3 regions of the Metasolibacillus sp. FSL K6-0083 genome follow, and region 3 is predicted to be linked to each of the others. Evidence: riboswitches for the same ligand, from Rfam matches in the RefSeq annotation. Region 3 holds a riboswitch; each other region holds the start of a gene.
The links. A riboswitch is a leader RNA that binds a small molecule or an ion and turns the genes downstream of it on or off. The one in region 3 is predicted to bind thiamine pyrophosphate.
Positions count from the first base shown of each region.

Region 1 (8,106 bases), 990 kb from region 3:
AGTAAATCTGAACCAGTTAATATAGCACGTAAAAATGACGCACGCTGTCTCATCCCTCCTGATAGTTCATGGGGATATTTATTGTAAACATGCTCTAATCCGAAATCTTTTAATCTATTTAAAACTAATTGTTTATCGTATTTCTTATTTTTTCCTTCGAGTGGTAAAGCAACATTTTCCGCTATCTTTCGCCAAGGAATAAGTAAATCTTTTTGTGGCATATAGCCTACTTTACCTAGACGATTCGTTTCTTCATAACCATTTAGAAAAATAGAGCCTTCTGTTGGTTGTTCCAGTCCCACAAGTAGTCTAAATATTGTTGATTTGCCTGTTCCACTTGCCCCAACAATACTGACAAACTCACCTTTATTTACTTGAAAATTTAACTTATTTAAAATATAGTGTGGGTGATCATAATAAAATGATACATCTTTAAACTGCAGTACATAATCATGCTTTTTATCCATACTCATAAAGTCTTTCATCCTTCTTGTTCAATTGATTTCCGCGTTCCCCTTTAACTTATGTTGATACCAAGATAAACCTCCATTTCTGTCACTTTTTCTTGGTGTTTGTCCATTCGTAAACAAAATGAATCATCGTTTTCGTAAAAGCAATAAGTTGATCGATGGAGCAAGATTCATTTACTGCATGAGCATTTTGAAAATCGCCTGGTCCATAAATGGCAGCTGGGATACCTGCGTCGCCAAACCATCCACCATCAGTAACGGAAGGAGATACATCAATCGTAGCTTCTTTTCCATGGTTCATTTGGTGAGAGGAGGACAATAATTGAACAGCTGGATGATTCGGATCAACTTCTAGTGAAGGGAAAATTTCGCCTTTGTCTTCAATCATCGAACTTCCTCCCCACACGAATGTCGGCGGATAGTGCCTTAGCCATGGATCCGACTTTGCAACAGAAAGTATATGTTCCTCAATCTCTCTAGATACCTCTTCATAAGTTTCATTAGGGTAGTAGTGAACAGTAATCCATAGTTTACATTCGTCAGCTATAAAAGCGGGCTGTCTTCCACCTTCAATAACAGCAGGGTTGATTGTATTTGTACCAGGTGGAAATCCTTCATATTGCTTAGTAACCGCCCAATGGCGCTCTAAATCTTGCAATCCTTCTATTATTTTCATCATTTTTTCAATGGCACTTGCTTGCAATAGTCCGCCACCTGCGTGAATCATATTTCGTCTCATAGCATCATGAAATGTTTTAGCACTTTTTATCGTAATCCAACCCGTGATTACCCCGCCTTGACCTTGTATATGTAAATCACTCGTATCAACAACAAGCGCAAAGTCGGCTTTATATCCTCGCTCACAACATTGAAGTGTACCAGCCTCTCCGACTTCTTCTCCGATGACAGATTGGAAAATGAGATCGCCCTTCACCTCAAATTTTGCCTCATGTAAAAGTTTTAATGCAAATAGGGCCCCTGCAATTCCTCCTTTCATATCAGCTACGCCCCTACCTATAATAGCCTCTTCAGTTACTATTGGATCAAAAGGATTCGTTAACCATTGTTCGTCATCTCGTATTTCAGCTACATCAACATGCCCATTAATAATTAAACTGCTATATAATTCAGGTTCCGTTCCTTTTTTCACCCCAACGACATTGGGGTCATCTGGATACACATCCCATATATCAATTTCAAAATTAAGATTTTTTAAATAATTTGCGATAAATTGTTGAATATTTTTTGTATTTCTTGCAGGTGGTGCGGGTGTTTCAAACTTTATAAGTGTAGTAACCAAATCAATCAATTCTTGTTTGCGATTTTCTACTTGAAGCATCAATCTCTCGATATTATTTGTCACAACATTCCCGCCTTTTTTGTAATAGAGAAACCACTTGCGAAAAGAAGTGGTCTGAAATCTATCAATTTATTTTCATGAACCGCTTCTTTCTACTAGGATGTACTAGTTTGTAAGTAGTAATACACCCTCTCTAGTGGTCAGATTCTATTTAATTATTCTTTTCCTGTCCATTCGATTATTATTTACACCAAATCAATATTAAATTTTTGCTAATTCTTTTACTGGCCACATTGAAATGTTTTCAGCCATATCCCAGAACATATATTCAAAGTAACTTGTTTTCACAAATATTTCTTCTAGTTTATTCAGTTCATCTTCTGGCTTTCCTTGTGCAATCTCATTGATTAAATCGATGCAATCTTCAGCAATTTTAGTAAACCCGTCAGAAGAATACATTTTAACCCAGTTTCCATAGAGTTCATGCTCTAAAGAATTTGGCCATTCAGCTAATTTTTTACCAATCCAATTGTAACTCCATGCACATGCTAATACTGCTGCAATCGTATTCTCTACTCCGCCTAACTGTGCTTGGCTAAGCATATAGCTTGTATACGCTGTCATTGTAGCAGATGGCTCTGTATTTTCTAATTCTTCGTTGGAAATCCCAAATTTCGCTGCATACTCACGGTGTAAATCCATTTCAAAATTCATTGTTCCATGCAATAAATTTGCAAAAATAGTCATTGTTTTTAAATCATTGGCTTTGGTACTCCCTATTGCGAAAACTCTAGAGTACTCTATTAAATACACATAGTCCTGCTTCATATAATGTATGAATTTTTCCTTCTCAAGAGTCCCTTCCCCAATCCCCTTTACAAAAGGATGTTCTAAATAACTATTCCATACAGGCTGCACTTTTTTAAATAAACGATCAGAAAATGTCATTGAATTTACTCTCCTTTGTCATTACTAAAATATAATTGAGTAGGGGGAGCGATGAACTCCTTACCTCTCAAACCTACGTATGAATTTGTATACGGTGGTTCAATTAAACAGAAAGAGCTTTGTTTTGTTTGGCAAGCTCACCTAATCATACCTAGCCTTCTGTGAGATTTGCCTTACTCAAATCTGTGTCTTGTCTTCAGAACTCTCTAGATTCAGCCCCTTTCTTTTTAGATAACCCTTATTTTTGTCATGGAAACTCGGAATTTGCACCTGAGAGTATATGCGTATACTAGGCACAAAAAACCCATTCCTGTAGTATAAGGAATGGGTTAATGTATATAACAAAATATATGCACATATTTCACCATTACTTCCCTACGCTAGTACGACCTAGATCAGGTTCAAAGGGTCAAGACTTGTCTCTCTCAGCAAAATTATGCTCCCCTAGTAATTTGAATATTTGATTGTATCTAGCTAATCATAGACATAATTGTTTGTCAAGTGGCCGCTTACAGTTACTTTCCTTTAAAACAAAATAAACAGCTCATTGTGATAAGGATTATTAATATAAAATAATCTCTAGATTAGTATTGAGAATATAATATTAATGCACCGTTCAACTAGCTTGTTATCTTTTGCTGCAACTTGTCAATATAGACATATAAAAAGTCGCTTAACACACAAAAGTTTCTAAATTCACGTAAATGCTTGTACTCCAATATATCACTAGTTAAACTAGTAATATAAAGTATAAAAGGATGGTGGCTTTAATGACGAATGAACAACCAATCGAACATGAGAATAACGAAACGATTAAAGCAGTAGAAACGCTTTTTGTCAATGAGTTTACGAATGGTGTATTAGATCCAAATAAGCCGATGCTTGGTCCGCTCCGAAATGGCGGGACAATTATTGCCAACACAGCACCTGGCTGCTGGGGACCAATGCTAACACCTGAAATACGAGGCGGGCATGAAGTAACAAAACCGGTATACATAGAGGGTGCTGAAGTTGGAGATGCACTTGTTATTAAAATTAAATCAATTCAAGTAACGTCCATTGCGACTGCATCTGGTACGGATGAAGCACTGCCAGACCGTTTCATAGGTGACCCATTTGTGAAAGTAAAATGCCCTGGCTGCGGCAAGCTACATCCACAAACGAAGGTTCAAGGAATCGGACCACAGGCAATTCGCTGTGCAATTTGTGATACAGCAACTGCGCCATTTGCTATTACAAATGGTTATACGATGGCTTTTCACCATAATGAACAATTAGGTGTGACAGTGGGCAAGGACGGTGCGCGAAAAATTGCGTTAGATGCTAATCATTATATGCGAATACCTGAAAACTCGAAGCAAAATCCTGTCGTAAGTTTAGCGCCTTCTGATTTAGTTGGCGTGTTAGCAAGAATGCGCCCATTTTTAGGGCAGTTAGGCACAGTGCCTTCAAAAGCGCTACCTGATTCACATAATGCGGGTGATTTTGGTGCGGCATTAATCGGTGCACCACATGAGTTTATTTTAACTGAGGAGGAATTAGTCTCACATAAAACCGATGGCCATATGGACATTAGCCGCGTACGTCAAGGAGCTACTATTATTTGCCCTGTAAAAGTGGATGGTGGCGGTGTTTATATCGGTGATATGCATGCAATGCAGGGCGATGGTGAAATGGCGGGACATACGACAGATGTTGCCGGCATTGTACAATTACAAGTAAGCGTGCTAAAAAAAGTAGCTATCGACGGACCAATTATTTTAGCGAATGAAGAAGATTTACCATATACTGCAAAGCCATTCACGAAAGAGGAAAAGCGCTTAGCACGAGAGCTAGCAGAGGAATATGGATTAAAGCAGCTAGAGGAGGCATTGCCTATTTCGGTTGTTGGAACGGGCGTCAATCTAAATATTGCAACGGATAATGCGGTGGAACGGGCAGCAGCCTTACTAGATTTATCTAGCGATGAGGTGAAAAATCGTATTACCTTAACAGGTGGCGTCGAAATTGGTCGACTACCGGGTGTGGTCACAGCAACATTCCAAGTACCGAAAACATTGCTAAAACAAGCAAAAATATATAAGCCAGTAAAACAGCAGTATGATTAAGGATAGGGGGCTGTCCGAAAAGTGAATATCTTTTCGGACAGCCCCTGCTTCTACATTAACTATTTGCTAAAAATGCTTGTACCTGTCGCTTCGTTTTCAGCACAAAAAACTGCTTCTGCAATGACCTGTCACAAAAGGGTCGTCTCAAAAATGACTTTCTAGATGACCTCTTTCCTTTTGCAGAGATGCCGACAAAAAACTACAGCAACCTGTCATCACGTTTGATATAGTAGAAATAGAATGTTATTAAAAGGGGGGAGACGTATGCTGCAAATAGACGAGCAGCTGTATAGCATGACAGGGGGAAAAATAGGGGAGCCATTCATGCGTGCAATTGCAGGAATTTCGAATGAAACGTCTATTATTTGGGGCGAGCTCCTTCCACTAGAACAAATTTTAATCAGTGATGAGCAAGCACTCACTTTAGTAAAAGGCTACTGTATTGAGGATGTAGCCGCCTTTTCAGGAGTAGAGCAAGGTGTGACGAAGGTGCTGCAAGATTTAATGCTTGATAATCATGACGCACATATATTGCAGTATATGGCGCTTCATCAAACAGTTGAGGCGCAAGGTCTACTGCGATTTTTAACAGGGATTGATATGGTGCTTCCTATGCAGGAGATGAAGGTTTTAGCAGTTCATAAAGTTGAGAATAAATGGATGATTCATCCAATTTGGCGAGATAATCAATCTTTTTGGAGCACACTATATGCTAAAAAATTATATAGCATATTTATGCAAGTTGGCATTGAGAATATACAAAATCCAGCCTTGCTCATTTTGGAGTTGCAAAAAGCACTCAACCAAGCAATGTCTAAAAATCGCGTGGCGACAATTGTCCATCAATTAATCAACCACATCACACAGCGCAGTGGGGCATCCTATGAATTAAAAACTCTACATTTAAGTGATGTCATTATTCATTTTACAAGTGGCTCAAGACATTTTCGTAAGCTAAGGAAACGTATAGCCCAACTTGAAGCGGTATGGAAAGAGGGGGAGTGGGCTTTAACAGAAAAGGAAAGAACACTGCTTGCTTATATACTGCTTGAGGAGGCAGTATCACGCAAGGATACAGAGCAAATTTTGGTACAGGGGCTTTTTTTAATCGAGGAGGAACGTTTAAACAATCATATTGTTGAATTGATGGTTGAATATAATGAGGTACTTAAAATTATTCCGCCACAGCCAGAAACAATTGTGAAGGCTTATAATAAAAATTGTGGGGAGTTTATTCTATATTATGTTATAGAGGCACTTGCGAAAACGAATCAGTTTAAACGAATAATTGCATTATTAAAAGATTATGAAATTGCATCATGTATAGAAATTTATCAATATATAAATGGAGTGCAGGATGCGGATTTATTACATAAATTAGAGGCTGGTGTGCAAAGAGGCATCGCTCATATTGTCGATGGCTCTACGCAGCATATTCGCCAGTCTTTAACAAAGTGGCAGGAGGGCTATCAAATAAGAAGAGGACCATATGCTGAGATTGCTCTGATGACCTCAAAGCATGTATGCAATATTTTAAAGTCATTATGGGCAACAGAACAATTCGAGTTATTTGAGCGGTTAATAGAAATTTATCGAAAATATTTGTTTATACCGACTCATTTTGAACAACTTCGAGCATTTGTTGCCGCAACAGTTCATTCAAATGACTTTTGATATGGCCCCAATTGGTACATTGCTCATTGGCTTGGAGCGAGGAATGAAGACATAGCGGCTTAGCTCCCCTTTATAACGAAGTTGCATATAAGGCAGCTTGCCCAAATCAGTCGGTTTCATAAAATATGGGCACAGCCCATCCAAAGGGAAACCAGCCTCTTTTAATAAAGTCGCTATAAATTGCGAGCAAAAGAAGGCCCATTCACGTTCTAGCTTAATGCGACAAGCTACACCGATTAAGCCAATGAAATTATAGCGGTACTTGTCCATATGCTGTTTAAAGTATTGAATTTTTTGCTGCAATATTCCGTATTGCTCGTCCGTTACATAGCATTCATAAATGGCACAATTGGCAGAGCGTAATAATTTAGAGTGAATATTTTCTTGAACAAAGCCACCGATAAAAGGATTGTTTTCAAACTTTCTACCAAAGCTATACATCTCAGTTAAATTGCGGTCAAATGCAATAGAGACATGATTGAAATTTTCTTGTGTATATAGTTGTATGGCGCGAGAAAGAATTGACCCAGTTTCTGTTAACACAATATAAATTACTTTACCCATGAAAATCACCTCAATATTACAATAACAGATAAAAATGAAGAAATAGTATAATTATTTATGAAAGAAGTCTTAATATTTAGTACGTTTAAAACGCAGAAAAGATTCATCATATGAAAGATTATTTTTTTGATGTCGAGAAGCTCTTCTAGTATTAGAAATTAACTAGGCCTTTTGTTTGTCCTTCATCGCCTTTTACGCTAACAAGTGAGAATGAAGTACTTCAAATTTTTAGGGTGACATTGAAACATCATACTGAAATAATTCTTTTATTTCAAGTTTTTCGTTGATAACTTTATATTAAAGAAAATTTGAGTTTGGGATAACGACCTGTAAATGTATCTTTTACTAGGTCTTGAGGCTGAGAGGACTTAACGTGCCCTTTCAGCCTGATGCTTTTCTCGCGCAAAAACCTACACTTCTGCGGTTACTCGTTGCAGAAAACATTACTGAATCAAGATAGATTCTATGATACAATTTACTGATAAATACATAATAATTTGGGGTGAGCAATATGGATTTTTTAAAACAGCCGTTTCATTCGCAGCGCTATACACATTTTGCGCGTAAGGGAATGGTGGCAACGTCACAGCCACTTGCAGCACAAGCGGGTTTAGAAATTTTGAAAAAAGGCGGCAATGCTGTAGATGCGGCGATTGCAACAGCGGCAGTGTTAACGGTTGTTGAGCCTACTTCCAATGGCATTGGAGGCGATGCCTTTGCAATTGTTTGGATGAATGGGGAAATACATGGCTTAAATGGTTCAGGACCAGCACCAAAATCCATTTCTATAGAGGCAGTTCGTGAGCGCGGCTTTGAAAAAATGCCTGTGTATGGCTTACTACCTATTACGGTTCCGGGTGTGCCGGCATCTTGGGCAGCATTATCAAAAAGATTCGGTAAGCTATCACTACTTGAAGCATTAACACCAGCAATCGAATATGCTGAAAAGGGCTTTCCTCTATCGCCAATTTTAGGAAGCTACTGGGAAAGAGCTTATACAAAATTTAAAGAATCTTGCACAGCAGCAGAATTTGAAGCATGG
Region 1 covers NZ_CP152046.1:2,276,153-2,284,258, reverse strand. Annotated here, with positions in the region: gene MHB51_RS10585 (ABC transporter ATP-binding protein) at 1-467, opposite strand, end outside; gene MHB51_RS10580 (acetylornithine deacetylase) at 556-1,833, opposite strand; gene tenA (thiaminase II) at 2,032-2,718, opposite strand; TPP riboswitch at 3,074-3,174, opposite strand; gene MHB51_RS10570 (acetamidase/formamidase family protein) at 3,489-4,826, shown strand; gene MHB51_RS10565 (hypothetical protein) at 5,091-6,500, shown strand; gene MHB51_RS10560 (hypothetical protein) at 6,486-7,064, opposite strand; gene MHB51_RS10555 (gamma-glutamyltransferase family protein) at 7,576-8,106, shown strand, end outside.
Region 1: another riboswitch for thiamine pyrophosphate. It lies ahead of tenA (thiaminase II); the one in region 3 lies ahead of thiT (energy-coupled thiamine transporter ThiT).

Region 2 (8,106 bases), 550 kb from region 3:
AAAGAATGATGTAGCTGCTCAATGTGCAGACTCATTGTACTCCCTCATTTCGTTTCCAGCGCGTAAACCATTTCTCAAGTGCTAAAAATAGTCCGAAAAATGCCAAGCTCAGAATAATTGTTATAACGATTGCAACGAAAACACGTGGCGTTCTGTAGGAGGAGGCAGATAACGTCATAAATACGCCAATTCCTTTTTGTGCACCTAGCCATTCTGCTACAACGGCTGTCATCACACTATACGTTGCAGCAATTTTTATTCCTGAGAAGATGCTTGGGATTGCATCAGGTAATTGCAACCTTAAAAAAATTTGCTTTTTCGTCGCTCCCATCATTTGCATATAATGCATCAAATCACGCTCAGTTTGTCTAAATCCATCAAGCGTTGCAATGGTGATTGGGAAAAAGGCTGTCGTTGCGATAATTAAATATTTCGGGAAATCTCCTAGACCAAACCAAATCATTAAAAGTGGTGCTAGCACAATTGTTGGGATATTTTGAGAAATAACGAGAAACGGCATAACGATTTCCCGTGCAGTCGGCAAAATATGTAACATTGTTGCGACACTAATACCTAACACAATGGCTGACGAAAAACCGACGAATACAAGCTTTATCGTCGCCAGCATATGCGGGAAAATGGCGGGGAAAACAATGAACATTTCCTTTGCGATAACGGAAGGTGCAGGTAGTACCCATACTTCAATCTGCAACAGCTTCACTGCTATTTCCCAAAGAGTAATTGCGATTAGAAGAGCTAGCACCGACTTCCACATATTTTCTATTCTCATAGCTGTTTCCTCACTTCATTGCGTTCGCGATAAATTCATTTGTAAATGCTTGTTGAATATCTACTTCACCGATAATCTGATGCTTTACCATAAATTCCGCAAAGTTTTCCCATCGACTTGCCTCTTGAACACCCCAAGCCTCTGCACCTTCTTTATAGTGAGGAGATAGCCACTCCTGACTGCGTCTCACAAGCTCTGGCTGAAGGTCGGGCTCTGCAGCAATTAAAATATCCGCCGATTTCTGTGGGTTATCAATTGCAAACTCATAGCCTTTATATACAGCATTAATGAAGGCTTGCACTGTATCAGGATTATCTTCAATCATTTTATCGTTCGTAATAATAAGGGGTGAGTAAGTATCTAACTCTGGCGCATAATCAGTCGTTTTAATAAAATGCATATCCGCATCACGAATCTCACCTTCAATACCTGTCCATGCATAAAAAATACTGACAAAATCGATGTCTCGCTCTAGCGCTACAAAATAATCTGTATTGCCGACTTGTACCGTCTCAATTTTCGAAGCATCTCCACCTTCTTTATTCATAACAGCCTGTAAAGAAGCTTTTTCTAATTCCGAGCCATATGCACCGTATATATGCCCTTCAAAGTCTTTTGGCGTTTTAATTCCCTTTGCCTTTGGCGTATAATAGCCTCCAGTGTTTTTCTGAATAATCGCAGCGATTGAAACAATAGGAAGACCTTCTGAACGCGCTTGCGTTACTTGATTTTGAAAGCTAATTCCGAATTGCCCCTTGCCAGACCCTACAATTTGCTCCGCACGTACCTCGCCTGGCAGCATAATTTCAACGTCTAAGCCTACTTCTTCAAAAAATCCTTTTTCCTTTGCTACATAAATTCCTGTATGATTTGTATTTGGCGTCCAATCTAAGAACAGTTGAACCTTTTCATTCCCTTCCTTTGTCTGACAGCTCGTTAAAAGGAAGATTAGTGATAATAATGCTAAATATTTCAAGACTATTCGCATGGCAATATATCCCCCACCTATGACTTCACTTTCTCATCACGCTGTGATAACCATTTTTCAAATGTATAGGACATCTCCCAAAATGCTAGTTCATATTCCTTTGCGATAATAAATTGTTCCTTCACCTTCTCTTTTTCTTTTTCGTTCATATCCTCCACAAGTGAGTTTAATAAATCAATTTGAGCCTGTGTTGCCTCTTGGAACCAATCGCTCGCATATGTCGCAAGCCAATTGCGATAAATTTCAGTTTCTGGATTTGCGTGCTCATAAGCCTTGCCAATATCAGCATATAGCCAATAGCATGGCAACATAGCCGAAATAATATAGGCTAAATTTCCATACATTGTTGAGCGATATAAATGTGATGTATAGCCGTAAGCAGTTGGTGCTGGCTTGAAACTTTCCATATCTTCCTCAGTAATATTTAATATTTTCGCATGTGCTTCATGCACCCCTAATTCAGCTTGTGCGGTATTGCGCGCTTTTTCTGCCAGAAAAGCGGTAATCGCGAAATCCTCTGCTTGTGCCGCTGCCAGCGCATGAATTTTTGCATAATGGTTCAAATAATAGATATCTTGCAAAATATAATTTTTGAAAATTTCAAGAGGTAAATCCCCCTTCACAATGCCTTGTACAAATGGGTGATTTAAGCTTTTCTCCCAGCTCTCCTTTGTTGCTAAACGTAATTCATCAGTAAATTTCATAAAAAAACCCTCCTAATTTGTTCTTTTTCTAAAAGGAACACTAGTAGGAGGGTTTCGTTTTTGAATGAAGTAAGCAAATATATGCCAAAATACATCGTTATTAAACGAATTCATTTCCCATCTACTTCCCTCCGCTCGTACTAACGAGATCAGGTTCTAAGAGTAAGTCTCAGCCATTATTTGGCACCCCTAGTAGAAAAAGAATCATATTTTAATTTCAAATCCATCATAACGCATTAAAATTAAATGTCAAATATTCTTTAAAATAATCAATCTATTTAATTGAGAATAGTTATCACTTATTGTATAGTAGATAGTGACATACAAATAAGTGAGGAGAAGATATAATGCAAATTTACTGGACGAAAATAAATAAGATTATTGAAGAAACGCCTGAGGTTAAAACATACATGCTGGACCTTCCAGAGGGCTTTACATGGGAAGAAGGCTCGCACACCCATTTCGCACTAAAGGGATTTAATGCTGGAGAAAAGCCAAACCGCGCGCTCATCCGCCATATGTCAATCTCCACTTTACCGCACGAAAATTCAATCGGTATTACAACACGCATTAAAGAACAATGCTCTGAATTCAAATCGATTTTAAAAAATATTGAAATTGGCACTGAAGTAGCAATCTTTAAAACACATTCGAATGTACCGCTAAAAAGAGATAATAAAAATATTTATCTGCTATCATCTGGTGTCGGCTTAGCTACTTTTAGACCACTTGTACTTGATTATTTAGAGCGTGCAGACAATGTGAATCAAATTCATTCACTAAATATCGATTCCACAAAGGATTTCTTATTCCCAAATATTTTTGAATCTGCACCTGCCAAGAAATTCATCGCACAGTTCGTCGATAATCGCAAAGACTATTATGAAGAAGTGAAAAATCTAGCCGCAGACAAAGAAGGTTTATTCTACGTTGTTGGCAGCGATGAATTCCTTGCACAAAACATTGAAATACTACGTGAACAAGGCATCCAGCCTGAACAAATTATGCTCGACAAGCACGCACAACAACGTGCTGAGTTTTTATCATTGGATTTACCAGTTTAATATATCTTAGTGAGGAAGCGTTCAAAAAGTGTGCTAAAGCACTACATTTTGGACGCTTCATTTGTGGAGTTGACCGAAAATCCATTTTTTGTCACTGTATTGAAATCAATGTTTTCATCGCTTCCCTTTTACTGAAGGAGTACACTGCTAAAGTCAATGTTCATCCCATTTTTAAAAGAGGCGTTTTCTGTTTATATGTATCAACATCTTATGAAATATCATCGCTAACTGTCCAAAATGCCGGCTATGCACGGCTTTAGGACAGCCCCTATTTAACAAAGTAAATAAGTGGAGAAATAATATTCATGCATTAGATTGATTTTAGCGAGTGGCGAGACGACACGCTGATAAAGGGAGACCTAGTCTAGTACCGCCGCAACATATGTGCGAGCGACTGAGTGGGCAATATCATGTTGGTCTAAACCTCAGTAGTTGTCACTACCGTTGGCAATTCCTATCGTTTAAAAAATCATCTAGTTCTAGATGGCAAGTGATTTTATACATCATTAAGTGAGCGTTTTTGTACATAGTTTAATGGAAATTTGTATATCTTCAACGGCAAAGCGGATAAATATAAATGTTTTATTAATCTTGACCAATATTAAAGTCCACTTTATAATAAAGTAAACTTTATAATATAAGGAGGTTATTAATATGAAAAAAAATAAAGATGAATTATTTGAACTCGTTACTGAAATAAATGACATGCATTATACGATGAATAAAATCATCATAAAAGAATATCAATCTTTACTAGATGATAATCTTTCTAGGAATCAAACAATTTTAATGGATATTGTTAAAGATTACGGAAAAATTTCTATTGGAGAAATTGCTCGACTAATGAAAATAACATCAAGCGCTGTTGGACAGATTGTTAATAAACTTGAAGATGGAAATTATTTAGTGAGGACTATTAATTCACAAAATAGACGTGAAATACTTGTGCAACTGACAGATAAGGGAACTCGATATTTTGAAAAAGAAGAAAAAATAAATCGTCAAATTATTAATCGTATTTACACACAAATGGAATTGAGTGAAATGGAAGAACTCAAAAGGATTATCACAAAGCTAAGTAACATTGTAGAAAAGACATATACAAAACAAGATGAGGAGGAAAACAATCATGACTAACACAAAGGCTAACTTAGAAAGTTTATTCAATGAAATTAAGGAAAGGGAATTGTTAAATGGTACAGTCCTTGTTGCTAAAAAAGGCGAGATTTTATACGAAGGAGCTTTTGGTAATGCTGACTTGTCAACAAAACGTCCATTAACATCACAATCTTTATTCAACCTTGCATCTGTCTCAAAGCCAATTACAGCAACTGCAATTTTACTACTCGTTCAGGAAGGCAAACTAAATCTTGAGGACTTCGTGCAGAAATGGATACCTAATCTACCTTATGAAGGCATTACGATTAGACATCTACTTAACCATACGAGCGGACTCCCCGATTATTTAGATTTGTTTGAGAAATACTGGGATAAAACGAAAATCGCAGACAATGACGACTTACTTAGATATTTAGTCAAGTACAAACCCCACCGTCTATTTGCACCAAATGAGCGTGTTGAATATAGTAACACGGGCTATATTTTACTCGCGCTCATTGTTGAGCGTGTAACCAACATGGGTTTCCCCTACTTTTTACAAGAAAATATTTTTAAGCCACTTCAAATGACTCGCACTCAAGCTATTGGTGTTAGAAAAGAAAAGATTGAAATTGAAGATTATGCATACGGTTATGTCTATGATGTATATGCAGGCGAGTACGTTTTGGCTGATGATTTCGAAGAGTCCAAAATGGTTATTTATTTAGATGGAATACTTGGTGATGGTGGTATTCAATCAACTGTCAAGGATTTATATCTTTATGAACGTGCTCTAAACACCGGAAATTTAATCAATGACGAATTACTAAAAGAAGCTTATACACCAGCGGTGACAAAAACCCAAACACCACTTAGCTATGGTTTTGGTTGGATCTTAGAGGATATCAAGAAAAAAGGACGAATCATTTGGCATAGTGGCGGCTGGCCAGGATATGTTACACATCTTAGACGCTTCATCGATCATGATATTGTTGTTATTGTACTAAGAAATAAAGAACAAGATTTCGATTTTGACCAACATGTCTTATACGCAATCGAGCAAGTAGCTTTTGATGAGCCTTATGAACTTGCTAAGGAAAAACCTCTATTAAAGCGTGCCAGAGTCATTCCAGTAAATGTTTTAAAACGCCTTGTCGGTGATTATGCACTAACGGAACACCCGGATTTAATCATTCATGTTTCATTAGAAAACAACAGACTATTTATCGAAATGCCCGGTACAATGAAACTTGAATTATACGCTAAAGCAGAGAAAGAATTCTTCTTGAGAGGATTATCAATAGAGGTTAGTTTTATAACAGAGAACGGTAAGGAATTAATAAGGATTGTTAATGGTGTTGAAGTACAAACAGCAGTGCGTCAATCATTAACCGAGGATAAATGGGATTTTAATCATGCAGATCACAACTGAAATATTACCTATTCAGTAGTTTAAGCAAGATGTTTATGCAGGAAACGATGCAGGGAAAACCTATGTACCTGCCGTTTTGCTTTCGGCACACAAAAGATTCGCTCCCGCAGTTATTCATTATAGGAGTTGTGTCTCAAAATGGCTTTTCAAACATGCCCTATTCTATTAACTTGAAAGACTAAGAAAATTAAAAGACTCGAATAGCTAAAGGTCCATTTTTGAATTATCTACTAAATTTTTTTAGTATAAAGCATAAAAAAACTCTCTCTCGACAATCGAGAGAGAGTTTTGAAAAACGTTGATATAACAACGATATTAACGTTTTGAGAACTGTGGTGAACGACGAGCGCCGCGTAAACCTGGTTTTTTACGCTCTTTCATACGTGCATCACGTGTTAATAAACCAGCAGATTTAAGTGCTGGACGGAAATCTGGGTCAACTTGTAATAAAGCGCGTGCGATACCGTGACGGATTGCACCAGCTTGACCAGTGAAACCACCACCGTTTACGTTTACGTGAACATCATAGCTACCTTTTGTTTCAGTAGCTTCAAGTGGTTGGTTGATAATTAAAAGTAAAGTTTCATATGGTAGGTAATCAGCAACATCACGGTTATTGATTACGATTTTGCCTTCGCCTGGTACTAAACGTACGCGTGCTACTGAGCTTTTACGGCGACCTGTGCCGATGTATTGAACTTGTGCCAAGGTTATTCCTCCTATTAATGTAGTATATTATCCACGAAGCTCATAAGCTTCTGGTTTTTGCGCTGCATGTGGGTGCTCTGGGCCAGCATAAACATTAAGTTTGCTGAACATTTGACGACCTAAAGAGTTTTTAGGAAGCATCCCTTTAACCGCTAACTCAATCATTTGAGTTGGGTATTTTTCTTTCATTTCGCCAGCTGTACGTTGTTTTAAACCACCAGTAAATTGAGTGTGACGGTAGTAGATTTTACCTTCTAATTTATTACCTGTTAACTCAATTTTATCAGCGTTGATGATGATTACATGATCACCTGTGTCAACGTGTGGTGTGAAAGTTGGTTTATGTTTACCGCGTAAAATAGAAGCTACTTCAGAAGCTAAACGTCCAAGAGTTTGGCCTTCTGCGTCAACTACTAACCATTTACGCTCTACTTCGTGACCTTTAGCCATGAATGTTGTACGCATGTATATATCCTCCTAATCGATTCGATTACCGTTATTTTTCATTATTAAACACTATAAGTTTCGGGGCTTATTTGTGGTGGTAATGAAAATACCATACATCATCATATAACGTATTGCGTTATAAGTCAAGAATTTTTATTGAACACACGGTGATGTTGTTAAAGACGAAAAATCCAAATAATTGATAAAATGAAACTTCAATCAGTGAAGGTTTTCCTCATCCCCACTGATTGTTAGTTGAAGCAATCGGGCTTTTACGGGCATCCTTACTTAAGTCTTGAAGTGGGAGGCTTACTGCCAGTTAATGCGGGATAAATTACTATGCGTTTATTGCGTAAAAAACTTCCTCCAAGTAAAGTCCATGTGCCGGTGCTGTCTTTCCTGCCTTACTGCGGTCCTGTGCCTCGATTGCCTGTGCCACTGCACAAACATCGCGGCGACCCGTTCCGACCTCCCAGAGTGTTCCTGCAATGATGCGCACCATATTGTATAGGAAACCATTGCCTGCAATCGTCATATGTAGCTCGTCACCAACCCATTCTAAATTTAGTGAATAGACGGTGCGCACTTTATCTACAACGCTTGTATTCGCCGCGCAAAAGCAAGTAAAATCATGTGTGCCGACAATTGACTGTGCAGCCTCACGCATGGGCTCTATATTTGGCTTAATGCCCTTCGTTTCAACTGTATAAAAACGGCGAAATGGGCTTTGGACTTTACTGCAATCCCAAATGTAACGATAACGCTTGCCTGTCGCACTATAGCGCGCATGAAAGTCGTCTGCTACTTGTTCAACACCTAAAACCCGAATATCGCTTGGCAGTTGAACATTTAATGCCTTTTGATAATTATCAGTA
Region 2 covers NZ_CP152046.1:2,721,355-2,729,460, reverse strand. Annotated here, with positions in the region: gene MHB51_RS12825 (ABC transporter ATP-binding protein) at 1-35, opposite strand, end outside; gene MHB51_RS12820 (ABC transporter permease) at 32-790, opposite strand; gene MHB51_RS12815 (ABC transporter substrate-binding protein) at 801-1,778, opposite strand; gene tenA (thiaminase II) at 1,796-2,482, opposite strand; TPP riboswitch at 2,592-2,683, opposite strand; gene MHB51_RS12805 (dihydropteridine reductase) at 2,830-3,546, shown strand; gene MHB51_RS12800 (MarR family transcriptional regulator) at 4,201-4,683, shown strand; gene MHB51_RS12795 (serine hydrolase domain-containing protein) at 4,676-6,076, shown strand; gene rpsI (30S ribosomal protein S9) at 6,392-6,784, opposite strand; gene rplM (50S ribosomal protein L13) at 6,812-7,249, opposite strand; gene truA (tRNA pseudouridine(38-40) synthase TruA) at 7,569-8,106, opposite strand, start outside.
Region 2: another riboswitch for thiamine pyrophosphate. It lies ahead of tenA (thiaminase II); the one in region 3 lies ahead of thiT (energy-coupled thiamine transporter ThiT).

Region 3 (8,106 bases):
GGTTTATTCTTTGTCACAATAATAGAATGCTCAATTTGTGCAACAAGTGATTTATCTGGAGTAATAAATGTCCAACCATCACCTGCTTCAACGATATGCTCTGCCTTCGCTGAGATAAAAGGCTCAACAGCAAGCACCATACCCTCTGTCATAATTGTTGAATCCCACGCATCATAGTAATTTAAAATATGGTCAGGTGCTTCGTGCAGTGAACGCCCTAAACCATGTCCTGTTAAATTCATAATGACTGTTAGCCCATTTGCATTGGCCTCACGCTCAACCGCTTTTCCGATTTGATTCAATTTTGAACCTGCTTTTACTTTCGTCATTGCACGTTCAAAAGCAGATTTTGCTACAGTACACAATTTTTCCTTATCGGCATAGCCTTCACCAACAACGAAAGAGATGCCTGTATCTGCAAAATAGCCGTTGTAGGAGCCTGATACATCAATATTGACTAAATCGCCCTCTTGAATTACTTTATCACCAGGGATACCATGTGCAACCTCGTGATTCACACTAATGCAAGTATACCCCGGGAAATCATACTCTCCTTTAGGTCCAGACAGCGCACCTGCCTCCTCAAACATGCGTCCAGCTATTTCATCTAGTTCTTTTGTTGTAACACCTGGCTTCGTAGCAGATTTCATCGCCTCACGGATTTCCGCGACGATACGACCAATCTTTTTAAACGCATCTAATTCTTCTTGAGTAGTTACAATCATCTTAAACGCCCTTCCTTTAAAGAAAATCTTTAATTACTATACCACAAATGTACAAATAAATTGTATATTGGACTTCCACCAACAAAATTATAAATTTTCTGAAGATTTTAATAATTAAGCATTTACTCAAACGCATGAGGTGATGCAATGACAAGCTTAGCTATTTATTTTGTATTATTTATCATCCCTATTTTCATTTTAACATCTATCATTGTTAAGTTATTACTTAATAATTTTAAAATGACAGAAACAAGGTTATTAAGTATTGCGTTACTAAGTTTTTGCTTTGTATTATTGGGAAGCTTTTTACGTTATACTTCCTCATTTCAATACGTCCCATTTTATACTTCGATAGTAATTGGTTTGGGTATTTTAGTTTTCCTTTCTACTCTTTTGCATTTAGTGTATGTATTACTAGTGAAATATTGCCACCTTCAAACAAGTTGGTTAATCGATATTCTTTTTTACATGCCCGTATTATTTCACGTAATTGCCCTTTCTTTAGGCTTTCGTTTATCTGCTGATATTTTTTATAAGCAAGGTCTTTGGATTTATCAAAGTATGTATGCGGAGAAACGACGTATTAAAGCATTATTAAAAGAAACGCTTTAGGAAGCAACCGTGCTAAGTCGGTATTTTGGTCGTTTTTGGTATTGCTTATTCAAATCAATTATGCCAAGGCGTAAAATTTAAAATAAGCATAAAGCTAATTTTTCATTGTACTGAGGAGAAGCTCGATTTTTGAGACAGCCCTTTCTTCTTTGCTAAAATCATCAATTATAAATGGTTTGATTAGGAGGTTTTTTTATGAATAGGCTTTCCATATATTCAATAATTCTTGCAGTTTTAGGCATGCTATTTTTTATTCTTTCAAGTGTGTCAGTAGGGTGGAATAGAAGTATAGCTACGCCTGGAGGACCACCGCCTCTTACTACTTGGGAGGTAACCTTGTTTTATATATTTTGTGGCGTAGGACTGCTTTGTTTTATCTTGAGCTTTGTAGTGGGGGTTTTAGGCTTCAAAATGAAAACAGGGAGTAGATTATTAAGATATATAGGTCTTCTATTAGTCCCAATTATCCTAATTTGCTCAATATCCTTTGGACTGCTTATTGCTATAGCTCTTGGCTGAAAATTTCATTCATTTTCATCAACTACCAAAGGGAGTTGTCCGAAAAGTCTATTTTATTTTGACACCGCATTGAAATCGATGTTTTCATCGCTTCCCTTTTACTGAAGGATAGCGCAGCTAAAACCAATGTCCATCCCATTTTTAAAAGAGGCGTTTTCTGTTTATCGCGTATTAACAAATTTGTTTGCGACGAGTAACCGCAGAAGCAGGCTGTAAGACCCCCACTTCAAAACAGCAGATAAAAACAGGATGTTTAAGTGGGGGATCAAACAGCCTGTAAAAACTAAGAATGAGGCCAACACGATGTTGGTCACACAAGCGTTTTCGCAGGATGCGAAGATCCTAGCTTGTGTTCCTCTATCACCAATCAGTGGGGGGCAAAGCCCCCACTGATTGAAGGTTCACTTTATAGGAATCAACATTTTGTGAAACATCATCGCTACTGTCCAAAATGCCCGCTATGCACGGCTTTTTGGACAGCCTCCCTACCTCTATATCAAATATTCGCTAAAATGCTGTACCTATCGCTTCGCTTTCGGTACAAAGTGGTCGTCTCAAAATGATTTTTCAGATACCCCCTTGATATTTTACTTTATGCTACCTTTAATAGTCTTGGCGCAGTTGAAAACAATAAAGAGCCTACAATTATTGTTAAAATAGCAGACGGAATCATATGTGTTGCATTATAAATAATTGAGTAAATCCATGGGTTTTGGTCTCCTGCATATTGAGAGAAGAACACAACACCTGATAACACATGCGTAATAAACGAAAGAGTAGCACCGAGCAAAACGCCTATCGTCATATATTGTGTAATCGCTTTTTTATTTTTTTCATGAAGCGCATTTAATAGTGGCTTGCGCATTACTGCTGCCAAACCAACTACCGTTGAGGCTAGCCCAAAATCTAAAACGGCCTGAAACCAATGCAAAATATAGCCGCCCATCATCGCACTGATTATCCCCTCAAGAAATCCTGTTGCCATACCAGCAAGTACACCATGTCTAAACGCTACTAATACAATTGGTAGCATGCCAAAGCTTATTGAGCCGCCCTGTGGAAGACTAAATGCCAGCTTGCCTAAAATAAAGCTAAGTCCTGCCATAATCGCGATTTCCATTAAAATTACTAAATTTTTATTGTTCATAACAAGTCTCCTTTCTTTTGTTCATTGGAACCAAGAGGAAGAATAGAAAACAAAAAAGCAATGTTAGGACAGAGCCTAACATCGCTTAGAAGTCGGTTTCTATCCACATCCCTACGCAAGCTTTAACTTACAGGTTCAAAGAGTCAGTACAACGAGTGTACAATCTCAGCCGACTTAATCGGCTCCCCTTGTGGTCATATGATGATTTATTTGTTAGAACAGTTTCATTGTACTGAATATCGCTTTGTATTTCAATACGTTTTAGTGGATTACTGAAAGTAGTTAACTAATGCATATCTAGTTATTCAGCTACTGGCTTTTTCAATAAGCCAACAATAAGCGCTGTGACAATGGAACCTACTATTACTGCTAGCAAGTATAGGATTGGGTTTCCTTCAACAACAGGGAAAACGAATACACCACCATGTGGCGCAGGAAGTCCAATACCAAATATCATCGTTAATGCCCCTGCTACTGCTGCACCTATAATTGAAGCTGGAATCACTCGGACTGGGTCTGCTGCTGCAAATGGAATTGCGCCCTCTGTAATGAAAGATGCGCCCATAATATAGCATGTTTTCCCTGCATCTCTTTCCCTTTTGGAAAATTTGCGTTTGAAAAATGTTGTCGCAAGTGCTAAACCTAATGGTGGCACCATACCCCCTGCCATTACTGCTGCATGTGGTGCAAAATTTCCCGCATCAATCATAGCGATACCGAATGTAAAGGCCGCTTTATTAATCGGTCCACCCATATCAACTGCCATCATACCACCGAGCAATAAACCAAGCATAACTAAGTTTCCTGTCCCGAGGCTAGATAACCACGATGTAATTGCCTCATTTACCCCTTTTACAGGCTCAATTATAATGTACATCATAATAAGTCCTGTAAATAAAATGCCAAATAGAGGATAAAGCAGTACAGGCTTAATTCCTTCTAGTGACGTAGGCAATTTATCAAATACTTTTTTCAGACCAAGCACTAAATAACCCGCTAAAAACCCTGCAATCAAACCACCTAAAAAACCTGCCCCACCTGTTGCTGCCATGAAGCCACCAACCATCCCCGGTGCAAAGCCTGGTCGGTCTGCAATACTCATCGCGATAAATGCCGCTAATACTGGAATCATTAAACCAAATGCATTACCACCACCGATTGTGTTCAATGCTTCGGCAATTGGATGATAAGAAGGATCTGTCGGGTCAAATGCTTTAATTCCAAACATAAACGATATTGCGATTAAAATACCGCCACCAACAACAAACGGAAGCATATTTGATACACCATTCATTAAGTGCTTGTAAAAGCCTGAGCGCTTCTCCTTTTCTGTTCCTTCCTGTTTTCCTGTTGCTGTATGAATAGGTGCATCTTGCTCTAACGCACGCTCAATTAACTGCTGCGTTTTTCGAATGCCATCTGCTACTGGCACTTGAATCACATGCTTCCCAGCAAAGCGTGCCATCTCAACCTGTTTATCTGCCGCTACAATAATAGTCGTCGCTTCCGCAATCTCCTCTGCCGTTAGCGCATTTTTCACACCTGTTGAGCCATTCGTTTCAACTTTAATATCCACACCCATTTCAGCAGCCTTTGTTTTAAGTGCATCAGCAGCCATATACGTATGAGCAATACCTGTTGGGCACGCAGTTACAGCTAAAATTTTTGCCCCGGGTGAAGCTACTGACTTTGCTGACACTATTGGTTGTTCTTCATCCTCATGATCCTGACTATCAATAAGTGCTAAAATTTCATCCTCTGATTGTGCCTTCAATAACTGCTCACGGAATGCCGCATCCATTAATAACATCGATAAGCGCGATAATGTTTCTAAATGCGTATTGTTCGCCCCCTCTGAGGCAGCTATCATAAAAAACAAATGACTTGGCTGACCGTCTAATGCCTCAAAATCAACACCCGCCTGTGAGCGTCCAAAAGCGAGTGCTGGCGTGCGCACTGCGTTTGTTTTAGCATGTGGTATCGCCACCCCTTCCCCGATACCTGTCGTACTTTGTGCTTCGCGTGTTAAAATAGCTTCTTTAAAGGCTTTAGCATCTACTAATCTATTAGCCACATCTAATTTCGATACTAGCTCATCAATCACCGCCTCTTTAGATGTTGAAGCTAAATTTAAAATCATCGTATCTTTTTTCAACAGCTCAGTAATCCTCATCCTTCTCTCCCCCTTATACGTGAATTAATTGAATTTGCGGCAGTAGCTCCTCTACTTCTGCTTGCGTACATAGCTCTAATGAAAAGGCCGTAGCACTACCAGAAGCCACCCCATACCGAAATGCCTGCTGCACATCTCCCATGCGAAAATAACAACTCAAAAACCCTGCCACGACAGAGTCGCCTGCACCTACTGAATTTTTCAGTACACCCTTCGGTACATTTGCATAAAGCGCCAACTCCTTGCTGAATAACAAAGCACCAGCACCAGCCATTGAAACAATCACATGCTGTGCGCCCATTTCAACAAGTCGCTTCCCATAAGGAATTGCCTCTTCTATAGTTTCTATCGTGACATTAAATAACTCACCAAGCTCATGATGGTTCGGCTTAATTAAAAATGGGCTATTTGGCAAAACATTTAATAATACTTCGCCTGTTGTATCAACAACTACCTTCGCACCTTTTTGCGTCACTGTCGCTGCCATTGTTTCATAAATTGTTGCTGGCAGACACTGTGGAATACTTCCTGCTAATACAAGTACATCCCCATCAGCCAATCGATTAATTTTATTCAATAAATTTGCTAGCTCCAGCTCTTGAATTGTCGGTCCACGTCCATTGACTTCCGTCTCCTGTCCCGTCTTAAGCTTAATATTAATGCGCGTATCCTCTTGAACATGAACAAAATCCGTCGCTATTCCCTTTTGCTGTAAGGCATTCACAATATAATTACCTGTAAAGCCTCCTACAAATCCTAATGCCTTGCTATCTGTCCCTAATCGCTTCAACACTTGCGATACATTTATTCCTTTGCCCCCTGGAAATTTTGCTTCTTTTTGAATAAGATTGAGTGCACCTAGCTGAAAAGGTGTTACTTCCACGATATAATCAATAGATGGATTTAATGTCATCGTGTAAATCATGCTTCGACCACCTCTACTTTAGTTTTTGCATGCAATGTTTTTTGCATATTATTTTTAATTTCATTTGTAATAATTATCGCTTCCTGCAAGTCAGCTATTTTAGCAAAATATACTTCCTCGAATTTCGAAGCATCTACTAGCACATATGCTTCCCGCGCTAATTGTATAGCTGCTTTTTTAAGCATCGCTTCTTCTGGATCTGGCGTTGTATAGCCATATTCAAGGTGTACACCATTTGCCCCAATAAAGCATTTATCAAAACGATATTGCTCAAGGCTAATTAGCGCACCACGTCCAATCATTGCCTTTGTTTTATGCTTAATTGCACCACCGATTAAATAAGTTTTAATATTATTTTCTATTAATAAATCAAGATGATGCACACTGTTTGTGACAACAACTACTTCTTTCTGCTGTAAATAAGGAATCATTTCATAAACCGTCGTTCCAGCATCTAAATAAATGCAATCACCATCATCTACAAAGCTCGCTGCATAAGCAGCAAGTGCTTTTTTCTCCTGAAGGTTTTTGAAAGATTTTTCAGAAATACTTGGCTCAATTAATTTGCCTTGCAATCTTGAAGCGCCTCCATGAATGCGCTTTAATATTTTAGCGCGCTCTAATTGAATTAAATCTCTGCGGATTGTTGATTCGGACGCTTTCGTTATTTCAATTAATTCTTGCATCGTTACAATCTCTTGTTGTTTTAAAAGCTCACGAATTAAATGCTGTCGCTCAACTGTTAGCATCGTTCCACCCCCAACTTACTATTAGCTATATAATAATTAGAATTATAAGATTAATCAACAACTTTATTTCAAATTCATTCAAAATAATTCATATTTCTTCACGAAATCTTTTTGAAACTTCTATTTGTCTTCATACGTAGATAAAATTAGATTAAAGTAAAATTTTTATAGGGGATGATTTCATGGAGGACCGTAAAATTTTAAGTGCACTTAGTTATTTGAGTATCTTCTTTGCACCATTTATAGCGCCAATTATTGTATGGCTAGTATCGAAGGATGAAGAGGTTCGCTATCATGCAAAACGCGCACTGATTTCACATGTTATTCCTATTGTCATAGGGATTGCTGTAGGTGTTTTCTTTATCTTCACTACGATATTTGGTGGGGCACAGGAAGATGCGACTTTATTTTTTGCAGGCTTTGGTGGGATGCTGCTTTATGGATTAATTTATTTAGCATTCGTCATTTGGAATATCGTTCAAGCGGTGCTAGTATTCCGTAATGTTTAACGGCAGAGTTGGTAGGGTATAATAAAAGCACTAATTGAAAGCTTTCTCTGAATCAAAATAGAAGGAGCGAATATATTATGAAACTCGGTAAAATTGTAAAAACGGCTATAAAATGGGCACCAGTTGCTTATCCAATCATCAAAAAAATACTTAACGATAAGAAACAGCCAACCGTTCGCCGCAAATAATGTGACTCTTTCATCAATAACGGCTGTCTGGAAAGTAATGTAGTTCCGCGATAATTCGTCGCAAAAAATCTACAACTTCTAGACAGCCGTTTTTTATATGCTATACACTTGGCACTTTAATCGTGGTTCGACTATAGCCTTCCTTCAATTTCTCAACATGCAAAACAGTCGAAATGGCTGCCTTTAGCTCAGCTACATGAGAAATAACGCCAATCATGCGACCTGATTTTTGCAAGTCGATTAAAGTATCAATCGCACGCATTAATGATTCTTCATCAAGAGACCCGAAGCCTTCGTCAATAAACATCGTATCAATTTGCACATTGCCCTGAAAGCTTTGAATAATATCAGCCATGCCTAACGCTAAACATAGAGAGGCATTAAATTTCTCTCCACCAGACAATGATTTAACATCGCGAGTTTGCCCTGTATAGCTATCATATACGTCTAAGCTTAGCCCACTTTGTCGTCCATGCGATTCTTGGCGGTCAGAGCATACTAATTGATACTGCCCATTCGATAAATGTTTTAGGCGGTGATTCGCCGCCTCAGTAATTTG
Region 3 covers NZ_CP152046.1:3,266,928-3,275,033, reverse strand. Annotated here, with positions in the region: gene map (type I methionyl aminopeptidase) at 1-725, opposite strand, end outside; gene MHB51_RS15285 (hypothetical protein) at 873-1,337, shown strand; gene thiT (energy-coupled thiamine transporter ThiT) at 2,449-3,003, opposite strand; TPP riboswitch at 3,095-3,202, opposite strand; gene MHB51_RS15275 (fructose-specific PTS transporter subunit EIIC) at 3,305-5,176, opposite strand; gene pfkB (1-phosphofructokinase) at 5,190-6,101, opposite strand; gene MHB51_RS15265 (DeoR/GlpR family DNA-binding transcription regulator) at 6,098-6,850, opposite strand; gene MHB51_RS15260 (DUF4870 domain-containing protein) at 7,033-7,359, shown strand; gene MHB51_RS15255 (hypothetical protein) at 7,437-7,547, shown strand; gene MHB51_RS15250 (SMC family ATPase) at 7,648-8,106, opposite strand, start outside.